One region of the Microbacterium sp. gxy059 genome, then DNA from elsewhere that is predicted to be linked to it. Evidence: predicted binding sites of a transcription regulator. Region 1 holds the regulator's gene; the other holds the start of a gene.
The links. The regulator LexA, encoded in region 1, represses DNA repair genes until DNA is damaged. The targets are predictions, from matches to a motif close to TCGAACANNTGTTCGA.
Positions count from the first base shown of each region.

Region 2: a site for LexA is predicted at 7,288-7,303, ahead of NHL53_RS05970 (DUF222 domain-containing protein). Genes of this name have one in related genera too.

Region 1 is NZ_JAMXWT010000010.1:3,529-12,454, forward strand. It holds gene infC (translation initiation factor IF-3) at 1-591, opposite strand, end outside; gene NHL53_RS07560 (DUF1844 domain-containing protein) at 830-1,252, shown strand; gene NHL53_RS07565 (SseB family protein) at 1,291-2,109, opposite strand; gene priA (bifunctional 1-(5-phosphoribosyl)-5-((5-phosphoribosylamino)methylideneamino)imidazole-4-carboxamide isomerase/phosphoribosylanthranilate isomerase PriA) at 2,093-2,839, opposite strand; gene hisH (imidazole glycerol phosphate synthase subunit HisH) at 2,931-3,575, opposite strand; gene hisB (imidazoleglycerol-phosphate dehydratase HisB) at 3,572-4,177, opposite strand; gene NHL53_RS07585 (histidinol-phosphate transaminase) at 4,187-5,266, opposite strand; gene NHL53_RS07590 (LysM peptidoglycan-binding domain-containing protein) at 5,288-5,665, opposite strand; gene lexA (transcriptional repressor LexA) at 5,863-6,546, shown strand; gene NHL53_RS07600 (alpha/beta hydrolase family protein) at 6,594-8,570, shown strand; gene hflX (GTPase HflX) at 8,586-8,926, opposite strand, start outside.
Region 2 is NZ_JAMXWT010000007.1:11,906-20,831, forward strand. It holds gene NHL53_RS05945 (S41 family peptidase) at 1-1,063, opposite strand, end outside; gene NHL53_RS05950 (adenylosuccinate synthase) at 1,192-2,478, opposite strand; gene NHL53_RS05955 (FAD-dependent monooxygenase) at 2,624-3,721, opposite strand; gene NHL53_RS05960 (FtsX-like permease family protein) at 4,294-5,700, opposite strand; partial or broken gene NHL53_RS05965 (ABC transporter ATP-binding protein) at 5,967-6,659, opposite strand; gene NHL53_RS05970 (DUF222 domain-containing protein) at 7,315-8,214, shown strand; gene NHL53_RS05975 (HNH endonuclease) at 8,297-8,917, shown strand.

The DNA of each region.
Region 1 (8,926 bases):
CTTCTTGTTGGCCGCGCGCTGAGCGTTCTGCTCGGCCTTCGCCTCGGACTTGTTCTTGACCGGGGCGATGATCATCACCATGTTGCGCCCATCGACCTTCGGCCGCGACTCCACGGTGCCGAACTCGGAGACCTCTTCGGCGAACTTCATCAGCAGGCGCACGCCCATCTCCGGACGCTGCTGCTCGCGACCGCGGAACAGGATCATGGCCTTGACCTTGTCGCCGGCCTGGAGGAAGCCCTCCGCGCGCTTGCGCTTCGTGTCGTAGTCGTGCTGGTCGATCTTCAGACGGAAGCGGACTTCCTTGAGGACCGTGTTGGCCTGGTTGCGACGTGCGTCCTTGGCCTTCTGCGCAGCCTCGTACTTGAACTTGCCGTAGTCCATGATCTTGGCCACGGGCGGACGGGACTGCGGTGCCACCTCGACGAGATCGAGGTCGGCCTCCTGCGCGAGGCGGAGAGCCACCGAGCTGCTGACGACGCCGATCTGCTCGCCTCCGGGGCCGATGAGACGGACCTCGGGAACGCGAATGCGCTCGTTGATGCGGGGATCGCTGATGCGGAACTCCTTGGGTTCGGTGATGAGAGCCACCGTGGTGCGCGGACCGCGCCACGGGCGGGAGAGAGATCTGCAGCCACCCGTGCGAGACGCCGTGCATCGCGCACCATCCGCCCTCCGGCAGCCCTCGAGCAGGACTGCCCTGCCCGCCATGCGGCGAGCGGAGCGGCTGTGACCCGGTAGCCTGGAGCGGCAAGCGCGGGTGGGATGTAGATCCTCTTTCGTCCGAAACGGATTTCGGAGCCCGGAGAAGTCTAGCAGAGAGCAGCATATGACCGCCATCCCCGAGGGCTCCCCCGCCCCGGCCCCCTCGTCCGACGCCTCGCGGATCCACCGCTGGGAGGAGCGCGACGCCCAGGCCGCCGCCACCGACGTCGTGCGCGACATCGCCGACGTGCCGGCGGTCGAGGTCGTCTCCTCGGCCTGCATCCACCTCATGAGCGCCGCCGCCGTCAAGCTCGGGCTGGGCGACGAGGCCGACGCCGACGAGCTCGTCGACCTCGACGAGGCGCGCAAGCTCATCAACGCCCTCGCCGGGCTCGTCACGGCCGCCGCCCCCGAGATCAGCGACTCCCACGCGCGCCCCATCCGCGACGGGCTGCGCACGCTGCAGCTGCGCTTCCGCGAGATCTCTCGGATCCCGGACGCCCCCGGCAGCGGGCCGGGCGAGAAGTACACCGGCTCGGTCGTCTGACCCGCCCCGTGACGCCCGTCGGCTCCCGCCGGCGGGCGTCAGTCGTCGGCGGGGGCGAGCCGCACCTGCATCGAGTCGACGAGCACCGCGATCCGGTCGTCCTGCGACCAGCGCCGCGCGAGACGCTGGAGCACGACGTCGAGCTCGGCCCGGTCGAGCCCCCTGACGAGAGTGAGGGTCACGAGCACCTCGGGGCCGCGCAGGCGCGCCTCCGGATCGCCGGGGCCGACGTGGATGTCGATGACCGCGAGCTCCTGGCCGACCGACTCCTGGAAGGCCCCGACGACCTCGGTGCTCAGCCACGGCGGCGCCCACGCGCGATCCTGCGCGATCGACCAGATCGCGGGACGCCGCACCGCGAACTCCGTCTCGCTCGTGGGATCCACGACGACGAGGTCGGTCTCGTCCCCCGCCGCCGCCAGGGCGGCCCTGGTGCCCGCGACGGGGATCGGGCGCGCCGCGGGGTTCCAGCGGCGCATCGTCTCGACGCAGGTGAACACCGGCAGCACCGACCGGCCGTCCGGCGCCCGCACCGTCACGATCGACAGCTCCTGGGTCTTGTCGACCGTCAGCCCCGTCGGCCCGACGCCCTCCTCGCCCTTCTCGGCGACGAGCGGCACGAGCACGCGCGCGGTGCGCAGCGCGTCGACCACAGCGACGGCGTCGCCCGAGCCCTCCCGGAAGCGCACGAGCGCATCCCACAGCGCCGGATCCGCCGAGCCGTCGTCGCCCGCCGCCGGATTGGGCTGGAAGGCGCGGCCGGCCCACGGCTGGCCCGCCGAGTCCGCCGCAGAGCCCGCGAGACCGCGCAGGTGCTCCGGGAGGTCGCGGCCGGATCCGTCAGACCCGTGCGACATCCAGCGCCTCGGCGAGCGTGAAGGCCCCGGCGTAGAGCGCCTTGCCGACGATCGCACCCTCGACGCCCGCGGGGACGAGGTCGCGCAGCGCGGCGATGTCGTCGAGGCTCGAGATGCCGCCCGACGCGACGACCGGGCGGTCGGTGCGCTCGGTCATCTGACGCAGCAGGTCGATGTTCGGGCCGCGCAGCGTGCCGTCCTTGGTGACGTCGGTCACGACGTAGCGCGCGCAGTTCGCGGCCTCGAGGCGCTCGAGCACCTCCCAGAGGTCGCCGCCCTCCTGGGTCCAGCCGCGGGCGGCGAGCGTCGTGCCGCGCACGTCGAGCCCCACCGCGATCGCCTCGCCGTAGCGGGCGATGACCGCCTCGGTCCAGTCGGGGTTCTCGAGGGCGGCGGTGCCGAGGTTCACGCGCTGCGCGCCGCTCTCCAGCGCCGCCTCGAGCGAGGCGTCGTCGCGGATGCCGCCGGAGATCTCGACGTTCACGCCCTTCATGTGCTTGATGACGCGGCGCAGGACGGCGGTGTTCTGGCCGCGGCCGAAGGCCGCGTCGAGGTCGACCAGGTGCAGCCACTCCGCGCCCTGGTCGCGCCACTGCTCGGCGGCCTCGACCGGGTCGCCGTAGCTCGTCTCGGATCCGGCCTCGCCCTGGGTGAGGCGCACGGCGCGGCCGTCGGCGACGTCGACGGCGGGAAGAAGGACCAGTCCGGGGGTGGACGCGAAATCGTTCATGTCTCCTCGATGCCCGCGGGACTCTCCCACGTCACGCACAAGCATCAAAGCTAGACCCCGCGGGGTCATCGCGCCAATCCGCGCGGGGTGCTCAGCGGCTCAGCGTGCCGATCCAGTTGCGCAGCAGGCGGATGCCCGCCTCGCCGGACTTCTCGGGGTGGAACTGCGTGGCCGACAGGGGGCCGTTCTCGACCGCCGCGACGAACGGGGAGCCGTGCACGGCCCACGTCACCGCGGGCTCGGGGAAGGGCGGGATCACATCGAGCGACCACGCGCGCGCCGCGTACGAGTGCACGAAGTAGAAGCGCTCCCCCTCGAGCCCCGCGAACAGCCGGGAGCCGGCGCCGGGTTCGACCGCGCTCCACCCCATGTGCGGGACGACGGGCGCGTCAAGCCGCTCGACCGCGCCCGGCCACTGGCCGAGGCCCTCGGTCTCGACGCCGCGCTCGACGCCGCGCTCGAACAGCACCTGCATGCCGACGCAGATGCCCAGCACGGGTCGGCCGCCCGCGAGACGGCGCTCGATGAGCTCCCCGCCGCGGATCGCCTCGAGCTGCCGCATGACCGCGTCGAACGCCCCCACGCCGGGGACGAGGAGGCCGTCGGCGTCGGCGACGAGGCCGCGGTCGCGGGTGAGGCGCGCATCCGCGCCCGCGGCGTCGAGTGCCTTGACGGCCGAGTGGACGTTGCCGGATCCGTAGTCGAGGACGGCGACGACGGGGCGCGCGTCCGTCACAGCGCACCCTTGGTGGAGGGCACCCCGTCGACGAGGGGATCGATCGCCTTGGCCTGGCGGAAGGCCCTGGCCAGCGCCTTGTACTCGGCCTCGGCGATGTGGTGCGGATCGCGGCCGGACACGACGCGCACGTGCATCGTGAGCCCCGCGTGGAAGGCGAACGCCTCGAAGGTGTGGCGCACCATCGACCCCGTGAAGTGCCCGCCGATGAGGTGCATCGCGAAGCCGTCGGGCTCGCCCTCGTGCACGAGGAAGGGACGGCCGGAGATGTCGACCACCGCCTGCGCGAGCGCCTCGTCGAGCGGCACGAGCGCGTCGCCGTAGCGCGCGATGCCCGACTTGTCGCCCAGCGCCTCGCGCACCGCCTGCCCGAGCACGATCGCCGTGTCCTCGACCGTGTGGTGCACGTCGATGTGGGTGTCTCCCGTCGCCCGCACGCGCAGATCGGTCAGCGAGTGCTTCGCGAAGGCGGTGAGCATGTGGTCGAAGAAGGGGACCGACGTCGAGATGTCGCTCTTCCCCCTGCCGTCGAGGTCGAGCTCGAGCTCGATCGAGGACTCGCTCGTGGTGCGGGTCAGGCTCGCGGTGCGGGCGTTCGTCATGCGTCGATCCTATGCGTCGCGGAGGGCGGCGAGAGCGTCGAGGAACGCGGTGGTCTCGGCCTCCGTCCCCGCGGTCACGCGCAGGTGCCCCGGGATGCCGATGTCGCGGACGAGTACCCCGCGGTCATAGAGCCGTCGCCACGTGTCGGCCGGGTCGTCGACCCCGCCGAACAGCACGAAGTTGCTCGCCGAGGGGTAGGGGTCGTAGCCCAGCGCCTCGAGCGTCGCGGAGATGCGGTCGCGCTGCACGACGATGTCGGAGACCGTGCGGAGCATGGTCTCGCTGTGCCGCAGCGCCGCGGACGCCGCCGCCTGCGTGACCGCGCTGAGGTGGTAGGGCAGCCGCACGAGGCGCAGCGCGTCGACGACCGCGGGGTCGGCGGCGAGGTAGCCGACGCGCGCTCCCGCGAAGGCGAACGCCTTGCTCATCGTGCGCGAGACGAGCAGGCGCTCGCGTCCGGGGAGCAGCGTGATCGCGGACGGCTGCTCGTCGCCGGCGAACTCGACATAGGCCTCGTCGACGATCACGATGCCGCGCGCGGCCTCGTAGACCGCCTCGACGACGTCGAGTGGCAGCCGCGTGCCGGTCGGGTTGTTGGGGGCGCAGAGGAACACGACATCGGGGTCGGCCTCGCGCACCTGACGCGCGGCGTCGCCGGGCTCCAGCTCGAAGCGCGCCCCGCGCTCCCCCGCGATCCACGTCGATCCCACGCCCCGCACGAGGAGCGAGTACATCGAGTAGGTGGGCGCGAAGCCGAAGGCCGAGCGCCCGGGTCCGGCGAACGCCTGCAGCACGTGCTGCAGCACCTCGTTCGAGCCGTTCGCCGCCCAGATCTGATCGGCGGCAAGCCCGTGGCCGAGGTACGAGGCGAACCCCTCGCGCAGCTCCGCGAACTCGCGGTCCGGGTAGCGGTTGAGCCCCGAGACGGCCTTGGCCACCGACTCCGCGATGTCGTCGGCGACCTCGGCGGGGATCGGGTGTGTGTTCTCGTTGACGTTGAGCGCCACGGGGAGAGGCGCCTGGGGCGCGCCGTAGGGCTTCTGACCGCGCAGATCGTCGCGGAGGGGCAGGTCGTCGAGAGTCACCACGCCCCCATGCTACGGCGCGACTCAGCTGTCGGACGAGAACTGGGCGGGGATCGCGATCGTCTGGCCCGCCTGGACGGGGTGCGCGCCCAGCTGATTGAGCGAGGCGATCTCGGCCACGACGTCGCGGGGGTCGGCGGACGGTGCCACGCGCTCCGCGATCGTCCACAGGGACTCGCCTGGCGACACCGTGACGGTGGCGAACGAGCCCGGCTCCGCGCCCTGTTCGCCGGAGCCGAGGGCGATGCCGCCACCCAGGACGCCCGCCGCGATCGCGCCGACGAGCGGTGCGGCCGCGAGAGCGGCGAGGACGCGACGCCCCCGTGCGGTAATGCGCAGACGGGTGCGCGTCGCGGGGCGAGCCGAGCCGACGCCCGCCGCTGCCATGCTGATCGTGCTCATCGTGATGCCCTCCGTCGTACCGATGTTCCGAATATATCTTCGATAATCCGATCGAGTCAACCCCCGATCATCTCCCGACGCGCCCGATGTCGGCGACACACTCGAACAAAGGTGTCGAAGAACGGTGCGCATGACGTACCGTCGGGGAGACGACCACAGCCCACCAGGGGCCACTGACATTCGAAGAGGAGACGCGGATGAGCGCCGTCGACAGGACCGAGGGAAAGCGGCCGGGCCGCCGCCGCAAGAGCCTCAGCGAGAAGCAGCTCGCGATCCTCGAGGTGATCCAGCGGTCGATCCAGGTCAACGGCTATCCGCCGAGCATGCGCGAGATCGGCGACGCGGTCGGACTGAAGTCGCTCTCGAGCGTCACCCACCAGCTCGGGCAGCTCGAGCTGAGCGGCTACCTCCGCCGCGACCCCGGCAAGACCCGCGCCATGGAGGTGCTCATCGACCTGCCAGGCGCCTCGACCGAGAGCCCCGCCGACAGCGCGCCCGCCATGGGCGACGCGACCCTCGTCCCGCTCGTCGGGCAGATCGCGGCAGGCGTCCCGATCACCGCCGAGCAGCAGGTCGAGGAGATCTTCCCCCTCCCCCGCCAGCTGGTCGGCGGCGGCGAGCTGTTCATGCTGAAGGTGCAGGGCGAGTCGATGATCGACGCCGCGATCTGCGACGGCGACTGGGTGGTCATCCGCGCGCAGGCCTCCGCGGAGAACGGAGAGATCGTCGCCGCCATGCTCGACGGCGAGGCCACCGTCAAGACGTTCCGGCGGCGCGACGGGCACGTCTGGCTGCTGCCGCGCAACTCCGCCTTCGAGCCGATCCTCGGCGACGAGGCGGTCGTGCTCGGCAAGGTCGTCGCGGTGCTGCGCGCCGTCTGACGCCCCGCGGCGTGACGCGTCCGCGGCCCGTGCCCTAGCGTGGGGGCATGTCCCCCGCGCAGCAGCTCCCCTACGGAACGTGGCCGTCCCCGATCCGCCCCCAGGACATGCCGAGCGGATCCCTCCGCCTCTCGGGAGCGCGATTCGCGGGCGACGAGATCCTCTGGGCCGAGGGCATCCCCGCCGAGCGCGGGCGCACCGCCATCCTGTCGTCGGCGTCCGATCAGCCGCTGCTGCCCGCCCCCTGGAGCGCGCGCTCCCGCGTGCACGAGTACGGCGGCGGCGCCTGGACGCTCCTCGGCGACGCCCGCGTCGCGTTCGTGACGCAGGCCGACCAGCGCGTGCGCCTGCTCGCGCCGGGCGACGACCCCGTGCCCCTCACGCCGGAGGATCCGCGCTTCTGCTTCGGCGACCTCGTCTGGGCGGAGGACGCTCTCTGGGCGGTCAGGGAGACCCACGGGGAACCCCACACGACCCCGGCGCGCGACATCGTGAGGATCCCGATCGACGGGTCCGCGGCGGCCGACCCCGACCGCATCGCGAGCGTCGTGGCCGGCAGCGACTTCCTCGCCTTCCCGTCCCCCCGCGCCGGCCGCATCGCGTGGATCGCCTGGAATCACCCGGACATGCCGTGGGACGCCGCGGAGCTGCGCGTCGCCGATCTCGACGAGGACGGGCGCGCGGTCGGAGGGATCCGCGTGGCCGGCGGCCACGGATCCGGGGCGGACGTCGCCGCGCTGCAGCCCGAGTGGATCTCGGACGACGAGCTGCTGTTCGCGGCCGACCCTCCGCGATCCGCCGCCGACGCCTCGCTCGGCCCGGCGCGATGGAACCTGTTCCGCACCCGGATCTCCGACGGACCCGCCGCCTCGGCGCCCGAGCTGCTGTTCCCCGTCGACGGCGACACGGGCGGCCCGCTATGGAGCCTCGGGACCCGCTGGTACGCCCCGCTCGCCGACGGCCGCGTGCTCGCGGTCGTGACGAACGGCCGCTCACGCCTCGTCATGATCGACCCGGCCTCCGGCGCCGTGACCGAGCTCGAGACGCCGCTCACGGGCGATCTGCACATCGAGGACGTGCAGGGCGAGCGCGTCCTCCTCAGCGGGGCGGGCGCGGAGGTGCCCGGCGGCCTGTGGCTGCTCGACGTGGACGAGCGCTCGCTCTCCCCCGTGCGCGGCGGGGAGGTCGGCGGCGCGCCCGGACTGCGCTCGGTCGCCCGCCCCATGACGTTCCCGGGGCCCAACGGCGAAGTGCACGCCTTCTTCTATCCCCCGTCGAGCCCCGACGCCGAGGCTCCCCCTGGCGAGCTGCCTCCCGTGCTCGTGCTCGTGCACGGCGGCCCCACCGGGCACGTGACGGGAGACCTCTCGCAGAACGCCGCGTTCTGGACGAGCCGCGGGATCGGCGTGCTCGACGTCAACTACTCGGGCTCCTCCGGCTACGGACGGGCCTACCGCGATCGGCTGCGGCACGCCTGGGGCGTGGCCGACGTGCAGGACGTGGCCGCGGCCGCGCGGGGCCTCGTCGACGCGGGGCTCGCCGACCCCGATCGCATCGCCATCAAGGGCGGATCCGCCGGGGGCTGGACCGTGCTCTGCGCGCTCGCCGACACCGACGTGTTCTCCGCCGGCATCAGCCGCTACGGCGTCGCGGACCTGCGCATGCTGCTCGCCGAGACGCACGACTTCGAGGCGCGCTACTTCGACTCGCTCGTCGGCCCCTGGCCGGAGGACGAGCAGGTCTACATCGATCGATCGCCGCTGTCGCGACCGGAGAGCCTCACGACCCCCCTGCTCATCCTCCAGGGATCCGAGGATCCCGTCGTGCCGCCCTCGCAGTCCGAGGCGCTCGCCGACGCGCTCGCCCGCAACGGGGTCCCCCACGCCTATCTGCTGTTCGAGGGCGAAAGCCACGGGTTCCGCAGTGCCGAGACGATCGAGCGCTGCTTCGCAGCCGAGCTCGCGTTCCTCGGCCAGGTGCTCGGGTTCGCACCCGCGGGCGTCCCGCCGCTGCCTCTCAGCTGACGGCGGGACGCGCGGTCAGCCGGCGACGGCGAACGGGCGGAGGTCGGACGCGAGGCGCTCGTCGACCCGCGCGTGCACCAGGGTCCCCTCGGCCTCGTGAGACTGCGACAGGAACTGCCCCGTCTCGTGGATCGCCGAGATGAGGTCGCCCCGCTCGTAGGGGACGAGGGCGCGCAGCTCGACCTGCGGAACGGGGAGGGCGTCCTCGACCACGCGGCGGAGCTCGTCGACGCCCTCGCCCGTGCGCGACGAGACGAGCACCGCGTCGGGCTGGAGCCCGCGCAGAACGAGGCGCTCCGACTCGTCCACGAGGTCGATCTTGTTGAACACGACGATCTCGCGCACGTCGCGCGCCC
Region 2 (8,926 bases), on a different contig from region 1:
CGCCCTCGGCGTCGGTGACGAAGGCGGCGCGGCCCGTGGATCCGAGCACGAGGGGCTCGCGCACGCGCACGCCGGAGTCGGCGGCGAGGGCGCGAGCGGGTCCTTCGCGGTGGGCGATCCAGAACGCCTTGCCGCGCCAGGCGACGACGCTCGCCTCGCCGGTGTCGTCGGAGGCGATCCGCGTGAGGTTGCGGGCCGGGTCGAGCGGCTCGTGCTCTGGCTCGACGCCGGGCAGCGACACGTCGATGGTGCGCGGCTCGCCGTCCAGCCCGTCGAGCAGGCGGATCCGCCCGCGGCTGTGCCAGACGATGCGGCGCCCGTCGGTGGTCGCGTCGCGCACGTATCCGTCGTCTGAGGTCTGGAACGTGATCTGCCGGGGCTCTCCCTCGCCGGGCGTCTCCCAGGCCCAGAGGTTGGCCTGCTCGTCGGCGCGGTCGGGGAACCGCGCGGCGCGGTCGGAGGCGACCACGAGCGCGTCGCCGACCCACATCGGGTCGGTGAGGGCGGCGTGCTCGTCGCGCAGCAGCGGCTGCCAGACGTCGCCGTCGGCGCGCAGCCAGAGCTTCGGCGCGGTGCCGCCGCGGTAGCGCTTCCACCAGGCGGGCGGGCGGCTGCCTGGCGTCGTGAGGGCGACGCGGCCGTCGGCGTGCACGGCGATCCCCGAGGCCATGCCGTGCTCGAGGCGGCGCACGCGCCCGTCGATCGAGACGGCCTTCACGACCGTGTGGCGCGAGTTCTGCTCGCCGGCGTTGGAGGCGATCAGCACCTCGCCGTCGGCCGTCCACCCGAGCAGCAGCGTCGACTGCGCGCCGGAGTAGGTGAGGCGGGTGACGGATCCGCTCGCCAGGTCGGCGAGCATCGCCTCCGGGTGGCCGTCGCGCAGCGACACGAACGCGATGTGCGCGCCGTCGGGCGAGAACCGGGGCTGCCGGACGGGCGCGTGATCGCTGGTGAGCCGCCAGGCGCGGCCTCCCTCGACGGGCGCGACCCAGATGTCGTCGGCGGCGGTGAAGGTGATGAGGTCGTCGTGGATGTGCGGATAGCGCAGGTACGCGGAGCTCATGGGGTCAACGTATCCCCGAAGCGCCGACCGCGGGGCGGGGCGCGGGGAATTCATCCGGGGCGATCCCCGCGGACGACGAAGCGGCGCGGGGATCCGTCGGATCCCCGCGCCGCCCGTACGTCTCGTCGTCAGTCGACGAGGTCATGGCGCACGATGACCTCATCGCGGCCGGGGCCGACGCCGATCACCGAGATGCGCGTGCCGCTCATCTCCTCGAGCGCGAGCACGTAGTCCTGCGCGTTCTTCGGCAGGTCGTCGAAGGTGCGGGCGCCGGTGATGTCCTCGGTCCAGCCGGGGAACTCCTCGAGGATCGGCGTCGCGTGGTGGAAGTCGCTCTGGTTGACGGGGACCTCCTCGAAGCGCTCGCCGTTCACGTCGTAGGCGACGCACACGGGGATCGTCGGGCGGCCGGTGAGCACGTCGAGCTTCGTGAGCACGAGGTCGGTGATGCCGTTGATGCGCGTCGCGTAGCGGGTGATGGGCGCGTCGTACCAGCCGACGCGGCGCTCGCGGCCCGTCGTGGTGCCGTACTCGTGCCCGCCCTCGCGCAGCCAGTCGCCGTCGGCGTCGAACAGCTCGGTCGGGAAGGGGCCGGCGCCGACGCGCGTCGTGTAGGCCTTGACGATGCCGACGATGCGGTCGAGGCGGTTCGGGCCGACGCCGGATCCCGTGGATGCGCCGCCCGCGGTCGCCGACGACGACGTGACGAACGGGTAGGTGCCGTGGTCGATGTCGAGCATCGTGGCCTGGCCGCCCTCGAACACGACGACCTCGCCGCGCTCGAGCGCGTCGTTCAGCAGCAGCCCCGTGTCGCACACCATGGGGCGCACGCGGTCGGCGTACGAGAGCAGATCCTCGACGATCTCGTCGACCGTGATGTCGCGCCGGTTGAACACCTTCACGAGCAGGTGGTTCTTCTGCTCAAGGGCGCCCTCGACCTTCTGCCGCAGGATCGACTCGTCGAAGAGATCCTGCATGCGGATGCCCATGCGGTTGATCTTGTCGGCGTAGGTGGGGCCGATGCCGCGCCCGGTGGTGCCGATCTGCCGCTTGCCGAGGAAGCGCTCCTGCACCTTGTCGAGGGTGCGGTGGTAGTGCGTGATGACGTGCGCGTTGGCGGAGATGCGCAGCTTCGAGATGTCGATGCCGCGCGCCTCGAGCGCATCGAGCTCCTGGAACAGCACCTCGAGGTCGACGACGACGCCGTTGCCGATGACGGGCGTCACGCCGGGCGAGAGGATGCCGGACGGGAGGAGGTGCAGGGCGTACTTCTCGTCGCCGATGACGACGGTGTGCCCGGCGTTGTTGCCGCCGTTGAACTTCACCACCCAGTCGGTGCGCTCGCCGAGCAGGTCGGTGGCCTTGCCCTTGCCCTCGTCGCCCCACTGGACGCCCACGATCACGATTCCCGGCATGGCTAGCCCCCTGAAAGCTCGGGTGTTGGACACCTCATCCTATCGGGAGGGTGCGACAGCACGAGGATCCGGGGATCGCGAGGCGACGCGGAGAGCACCCTGCGGATCCCTGCGGACCCCTCCGCGACGCCTCGGGGCGCCCCGGTCAGGCCCGGCCGACGCCGCGGCTGAACGACTGGCCGGCCTCGACGCCGTCCTGCATCTCCATGAGGCGCAGCGCCTCGTAGGCCTGAAGCGCCTCGACGGGCGAGTCGGCGTGCGCGAGCACCCGCCCGAGGACGAGGGCGTCCTCCGCGGCCTCCTCGAAGCCGGCGCCGGTCATCGGCGTCTGCGCGTGGGCGGCGTCGCCGAGCACCGCGACGCGTCCGGATGCGACCTGCTGCGGCACGTACTCCGTGATCGGCGTCGCGATGACCTCGCGGTCGCGGAAGGCCTCGATCACGCCCGAGCGGGAGGGCTCCGCCCACTGCGCCGCACGGCGGATCATCGCGTCGTAGACCTCGTCGGGGATCGCGGAGGCGCGCGGCGTGTGCAGCGCCTCGGTTCCGCGGATCGCGCCGATCTCCCGCAGGAGCCGGTTGTGGCCGGGGTCGAACCAACCCCAGCCGTAGCGGCGCACGCCGCCGTCGGCCTCCATCAGCGGGTAGGTGGCGAGCATCTCGCCCCCGCGCATGTCGAAGTCCGGGCCGCCGATGCGGCCGGCGAGGCCCGCGGGCAGCTCGGACTGGCCGAGCCACACGACGTAGCCGGCGTAGTCGGCGACGGGGTGGGTCTCGTCGACGTGACGGCGCACGATGCTGCGGCACCCGTCGACCCCCAGCACGATCTCGGCCGCGCGAACGGATCCGTCCTCGAGCGTCACGCGCGCCTCGTCGGCGTCCTGCGCGACGCCGACGACGCGGGCGTCCTCGACGATCTCGATGCGCGGATCCGCGTCGGCGGCCGTGCGGAGGGCCGAGTACACGTCCCACCACGCCTGGGGATAGGTGCCCTGCTGCAGGGCGCGCTCGCCGAGGGTGCGCTCGACGATGTCGTAGGCGTCCGCGGGCATGAGCCGTCGCAGCGCGCGTCCCGCGGCGCGGATGGCGACGCCGCGCTGCGTGCGGCCGGCGGTGCGCTCGAGCACGGTGGACGAGCGGCCGATGTTCGAGAGCGAGAGGGCGGTCGCGAGGCCGCCGAGGGAGCCGCCGACGATGATCGTCTCGGCGCGCGAGGAGGTGGTGGGGTCGTTCGGAGTCGACACGGTGCTCTCTTCTGGAGGAAGCGGAAGGGGATCCGCCCGGGCTCGGGCGGGGCGGGCGAGTCCGCGGGGTTCCGCGGCGTCGGGCGCGACGGCCCGGCGGAGCGGTGAGACAGCATGGCGCCAGCAGACGGGAGGGATCCCCCGGTGGCGGCCGAGATCAGTCGATCGTCATCACCTGTTGTTTAACCTGGGTCGGATCGGACCCACCCTCCGGAGGGCGCACGGGGCTCCCTCGCCCCGGCGCCGGTCGGCCGCGTCGCGGAAAGGCACCCGAGCCGGGCCGGAGAGATGCCTTTCCGGAACCCGGGGCGCGCGGAGACGAGCCGAGTCGCAGAAACGCACCCCTCCCGCCCCGCGAGCGGTGCCCTTCGCCGACTTGGAAGACCTCGCCCCGCCGAATCGCAGAAACGCACCCCGAGCCGGGCCGGATGGATGCCTTTCCGAGACCCGGGGCGCGCGGGGACGACCCGCGTCGCGGAAACGCACCCCCGGCCGGCGCGGAACCCGGCGCCAGCCGCCGTCTCGCGCGGCGGCCGGCGCGGCGAACCGGGCCGCCCGCCGAGCCGGATCCCCTACTCCGCCGCGCGCTCGGGCTCGGCAAGCACCCGCGTGAGCACGGGGCGCGTCGCGACGAGCGCGAGCCGCACGAGAGCGACGCCCGCGGCGAGGCACACGACGATGACGAGCACCGACAGCGGCGCGACGATCATCGCGAGCCCCACGACCGGGAACACGAGCAGCCCGCCCGCCAGGGCCGCGACGATCATCGTGAACAGCAGAGGCGACATCGTCGAGCGCACGCGCGCGCTCTCCATCACCTCGCGCGGCATCCCCATGCGGTCCGACGCGACGAAGACGGCACGGCGGTCGAGGATCGCCGCCGCCTGGTTGACGCCCACCGAGCAGGCGACCATGAGGAACGACACGACGAGGGTGATCAGCACGCCCGTGCGGATGTCGTCGGCGAGGAACATCTCCGGCCCGGCCATGTCGCCGGCGTCGATGCCGCCCGCGAACGCCATGCCGGATCCGCCCACGACCGCGATGAACGTCGTCATCGCGATGCCGCCGACCTGCCGCCAGGCCGCCTTCGGCGACTCGAGCACGGTGCGCGCCGCGATGAGGTGCCGCGCGTCCTTCGCCCGCCTGGCCTGCCCGCGGGCGTGCACGCCGACGAGCCACGGGCCGATGATCCCGAGCACCCCGACGCCCGCCGCGAAGACGCCCGCGAGCACGAGCATCATCGCGAGGGCGCTCCCCAGGGCCCCGAGCTGCCCCAGCACGACGGATCCCGCGATCACGACGACGGCGGCGATCGCGGCGCGGATCCACCGCATGCGCGGCACCTCCTGCTTCGTGCGCACGCCGAGGGGCGAGATGTTCACGCGGCGCAGGCCGACCGCGGCGCTGAGCGCGGCCACGATCGCGACGCCCGCGGCGACCGCGAGGAGGATCCACGGGCCGACCCACAGCGATCCGGCGCCGATCGCCTCGCCGCGGAACGGGATGAGGCCGACGAGCGGGATGAGCGCCGCGTAGAGCAGGATCCCCGCGACGGCGCCGATGATCGCGACGACGGTCGACTCCAGGACCGTCATGACCGTGACGAAGCCGGGCGTCGCGCCGAGGAGGCGCAGCGTCGCGAGGCGGTCGTCGCGGCGACGGGCGGAGAGGCGCGCGGCGGATCCGCCGAGGGACAGCAGCGGCACGGCGAGGAGCGCGAGGGCGAAGACGCTGAGCACGCGGTAGATGAGGACGAACCCGTCGTCGTCCATCGGCCACCGCCAGAACATGAGGGCGCCGCCCGCGACGACGAGCAGCAGCGCGGTGGTCACGGCGAACGCCGTGGCTGGCAGCGCGATCGTCGCGATGCTCTGCGCGCCGGGACGGGACAGGTGCCAGGTGAGGCCGGCGGCGCTCCCCCGGCGTCCGGTGCGGGCGAGCGGCTCCGGCGGAGCGGCGAGGGTCGCGGAGGTCATCGCGCGCCTCCCTCGGAGAACGGGGCGGGGGATCCGGGGGCGGGGTTCTGCGCCGCCGGGAACGCGGGTGCCTGCGCGACAGGGAACGCGAAGGCCTGCGTCGCGGGGGATCCGGGAGCCTGCGCGGGCACGGCGTGCGGGTCGGCGTACAGGGAGCCAGCGGGGGCAGCGGGCGCGGCGTGCGGGTCGGGCGCTCCAGGAGCCTGCGCCGGAGCCGCGAACCCGACAGCGGAGCCGCCGGGCGCACCCGCGGATCCCTGCCCTTCGTCCCCCACGACGCGCCCGTCGCGCAGGCGGATCGTGCGGGTGCAGCGGGCGGCGACGCCGGGGTCGTGGGTGACGACGACGAGCGCGTGGCCCTGCCGCAGGGTGGAGTCGAGGAGCGCGGTCATGACGTCGGCGGAGGTGGCGGAGTCGAGGGCGCCGGTGGGCTCGTCGGCGAAGATCACGTCGGCGCCGCCGGCCTGCGCGCGGGCGATCGCGACGCGCTGGGCCTGACCGCCGGAGAGCTGGCCGATGCGGCGATCCTCGAGCCCCGCGAGCCCGAGGGCGGCGAGCCACTGCGCGGCGTGCGCCTCGGCGGCGCGGCGCGGATGGCCGGCGAGCATGAGGGGCAGGGCGGCGTTCTCGACGGCGGTGAGCTCGGGCAGCAGGAGGCCCTGCTGGAAGACGAATCCGAGCTCCTCGCGCCGCAGGCGGGAGCGCTCGGCCTCGCTCATGTCGGTGATGACGCGCGCACCCCGCGCGGTCTGGAGGGCGACGGTTCCGGCGTCGGGGCGGATGATCCCCGCGAGCACGTGCAGCAGGGTCGTCTTGCCGGATCCCGAGGCGCCCATGATCGCGACGGCCTCGCCGGGATGCACGTCGATATCGACGCCGGCGAGGGCGTACGCGTCGCCGTAGGCCTTCGCGAGGCCGCGGCCGGACAGCAGCGGGTTCTGAGGTGCGGAAGTGTTCATGCTCCTATGCCACCCGACGCCCACCCCGCGCGTCGTCCGCCTGCGGAGGTGTCCGCGTCATCCTCGGGATGTATTCGAGGGGCGGGCGGATGGATCGGGCGGATCCGGTTCGGGGGCCGGGTGCGGCCCTCGGGAGCGCGGTGGGCGGGCGGGCGGATCCGGTGCAAGCTCGGTGCGGATCCGCGGGAGCGCGGCGGGCGACCGGGGTCGGGCGGGCGGATGGATCGAGTGCGCGGGGCGGGGTGCAGCGAATCCCGGATCCATCCGCGCCGCCGCGGGCTCGCGTGCGGCATCTGCGAGAGCGTCGTGTGCGGCGGGGTGGGGTCCGGGCGGGCGAGTCCGCGGAGCGCGGTGGGTCCGGTGTCCACCCCCTGACTCGCGGCATGTTCTGAGACGCGGATCTGCGGGGCGGAGCAGCGCGTCTCGACTGGCGCGGGTATGGCGGGAGGTTTCCGACATGTCGTGAGACACGGACCTCTGACCCAGAAGGCCATGTCTCGATTCGCGCTGTCATCGCCGCACGATTCCCGCACCTCGTGAGACAAGGATTCGCAGATCGGGTGGCTCCGGTGGAGGGCAGGCCATCGGCACGGATCGCGCGATCTGCGTCCGGATCCTCTCTCGACATTCGAATATTTGTTCGATAGAATGGAGCATGGCTACGACGCATACCCCCGATACCGGCGACCTCACGCCGGCGGAGCGTCGCTCCGTGAACGACTGCCTCGACCGGGTCATCGCCGCCGAGCGTGCGATCGCGCGGGAGCAGGCTGTGCTCGCGGAAGCACGCAGCCAGCTCGCCGATATCGCGGACCGGCAGCGGGAACGCCTCGGCGACACCGGCGGACACGATGTCGCAGGCCGTGCCATGGCAGCAGAACTCGCCGCCGCAGTGCGGGTCTCGCCGCGCACCGCGCAGGCGCACCTGTCCGAAGCGCAATCCCTCGTGCACGACTTCCCCGCCGCCGTCGCGGCGCTTCACGCGGGACGCATGTCCGCCTCGCAGGCACGCGCGGTCGCCGCAGAGGGCCTGCGCCTGCCCACCGAGATCCGCCCCGAGTACGCGCGCGACGCGGTCGACGCCGCCTCGTCGGCAACGCCCGGGCAGACGCGCCGCATCGCGCAGAAAGTCGCCGAGAGCCTCGACCCCGAGCCACTGCGAGAACGCCACCACCGTGCCCGACAGGACCGCCGGGTCGCCGCCACTCCGGTCGGTGACGGGATGAGCGAACTCTGGGCGCTCCTCCCCACCCCGATCGCAGAGGGCGTCTTCGACAGGCTCACCCGCATGGCGAGAACCGTGCGCGACGACCGCCGTGCAGTCGCGCGGGAACAGGCGAAGACACAGGGCACGACCGGCACCCCAGACGCAGCGCACCCGACGGGTCGCGCATTCGGCGTGGCACCCCTGGCGCAGGACGCGTTCGACACGGGTCCCGCGAGCACCGCGACACCCCTGGCACAGGGCGCGACCGGCACGGCACCCGCCCCCCCCGAACATGGCCGCGTCAGACCGTCGCGCCCTGGCGCAGCTGCGGGCCGACATCCTCGGTGACCTGCTCCTCTCCGCAGCCCCCACCGGCCACGACCTCCACACCGCCGGCACCACTACGACTCTCGCTCACCTCCAGGGCACAGTGACCGTCACGATCCCCCTCGACGAGCTCCACCGCTCCGACGGCGGTGCAGGAGCCACGATCGCTGGCAGCCCGGTCGATCCCGACAGCGCGCGCCTGATCGCAGGCCTCACCTCCGGCTGGGACCGCGCTCTCATCGACCCCACCACCGGGAACGTCCTCGCCACCGACCGATATCGACCCACCGCCGAACAGAAGCGCTTCCTCACCACCCGCGATGGCGGATGCCGATTCTCCGGATGCAGCATCACAGCGGATCGGTGCGATATCGATCACACGATCGACTACGCCCACGGAGGCCCGACCGCGACGAACAACCTCGCGCACCTCTGCGAGGCGCATCACGTGATGAAACACCACTCCGAATGGACCGTGACGAAGCTCCCGGACGGGCTCCTGGAATGGACCAGCCCAGCTGGCCGCGTCTACACCGATACCCCACCGGCACGGATCACGTTCCGCGACCCCGCAGCACCACCCCGGATGAGCGACGACGAGATCGAATCCAAGGCCGCGCTCTGCACAGACCACGACGCGTCCATCGAACCGGACGCGCACCGCGACACCCTCGGCGACCTGATCCTCGCCGGCGTAATCACCGACCCCGACCCACCCACGTGACAGGCACAC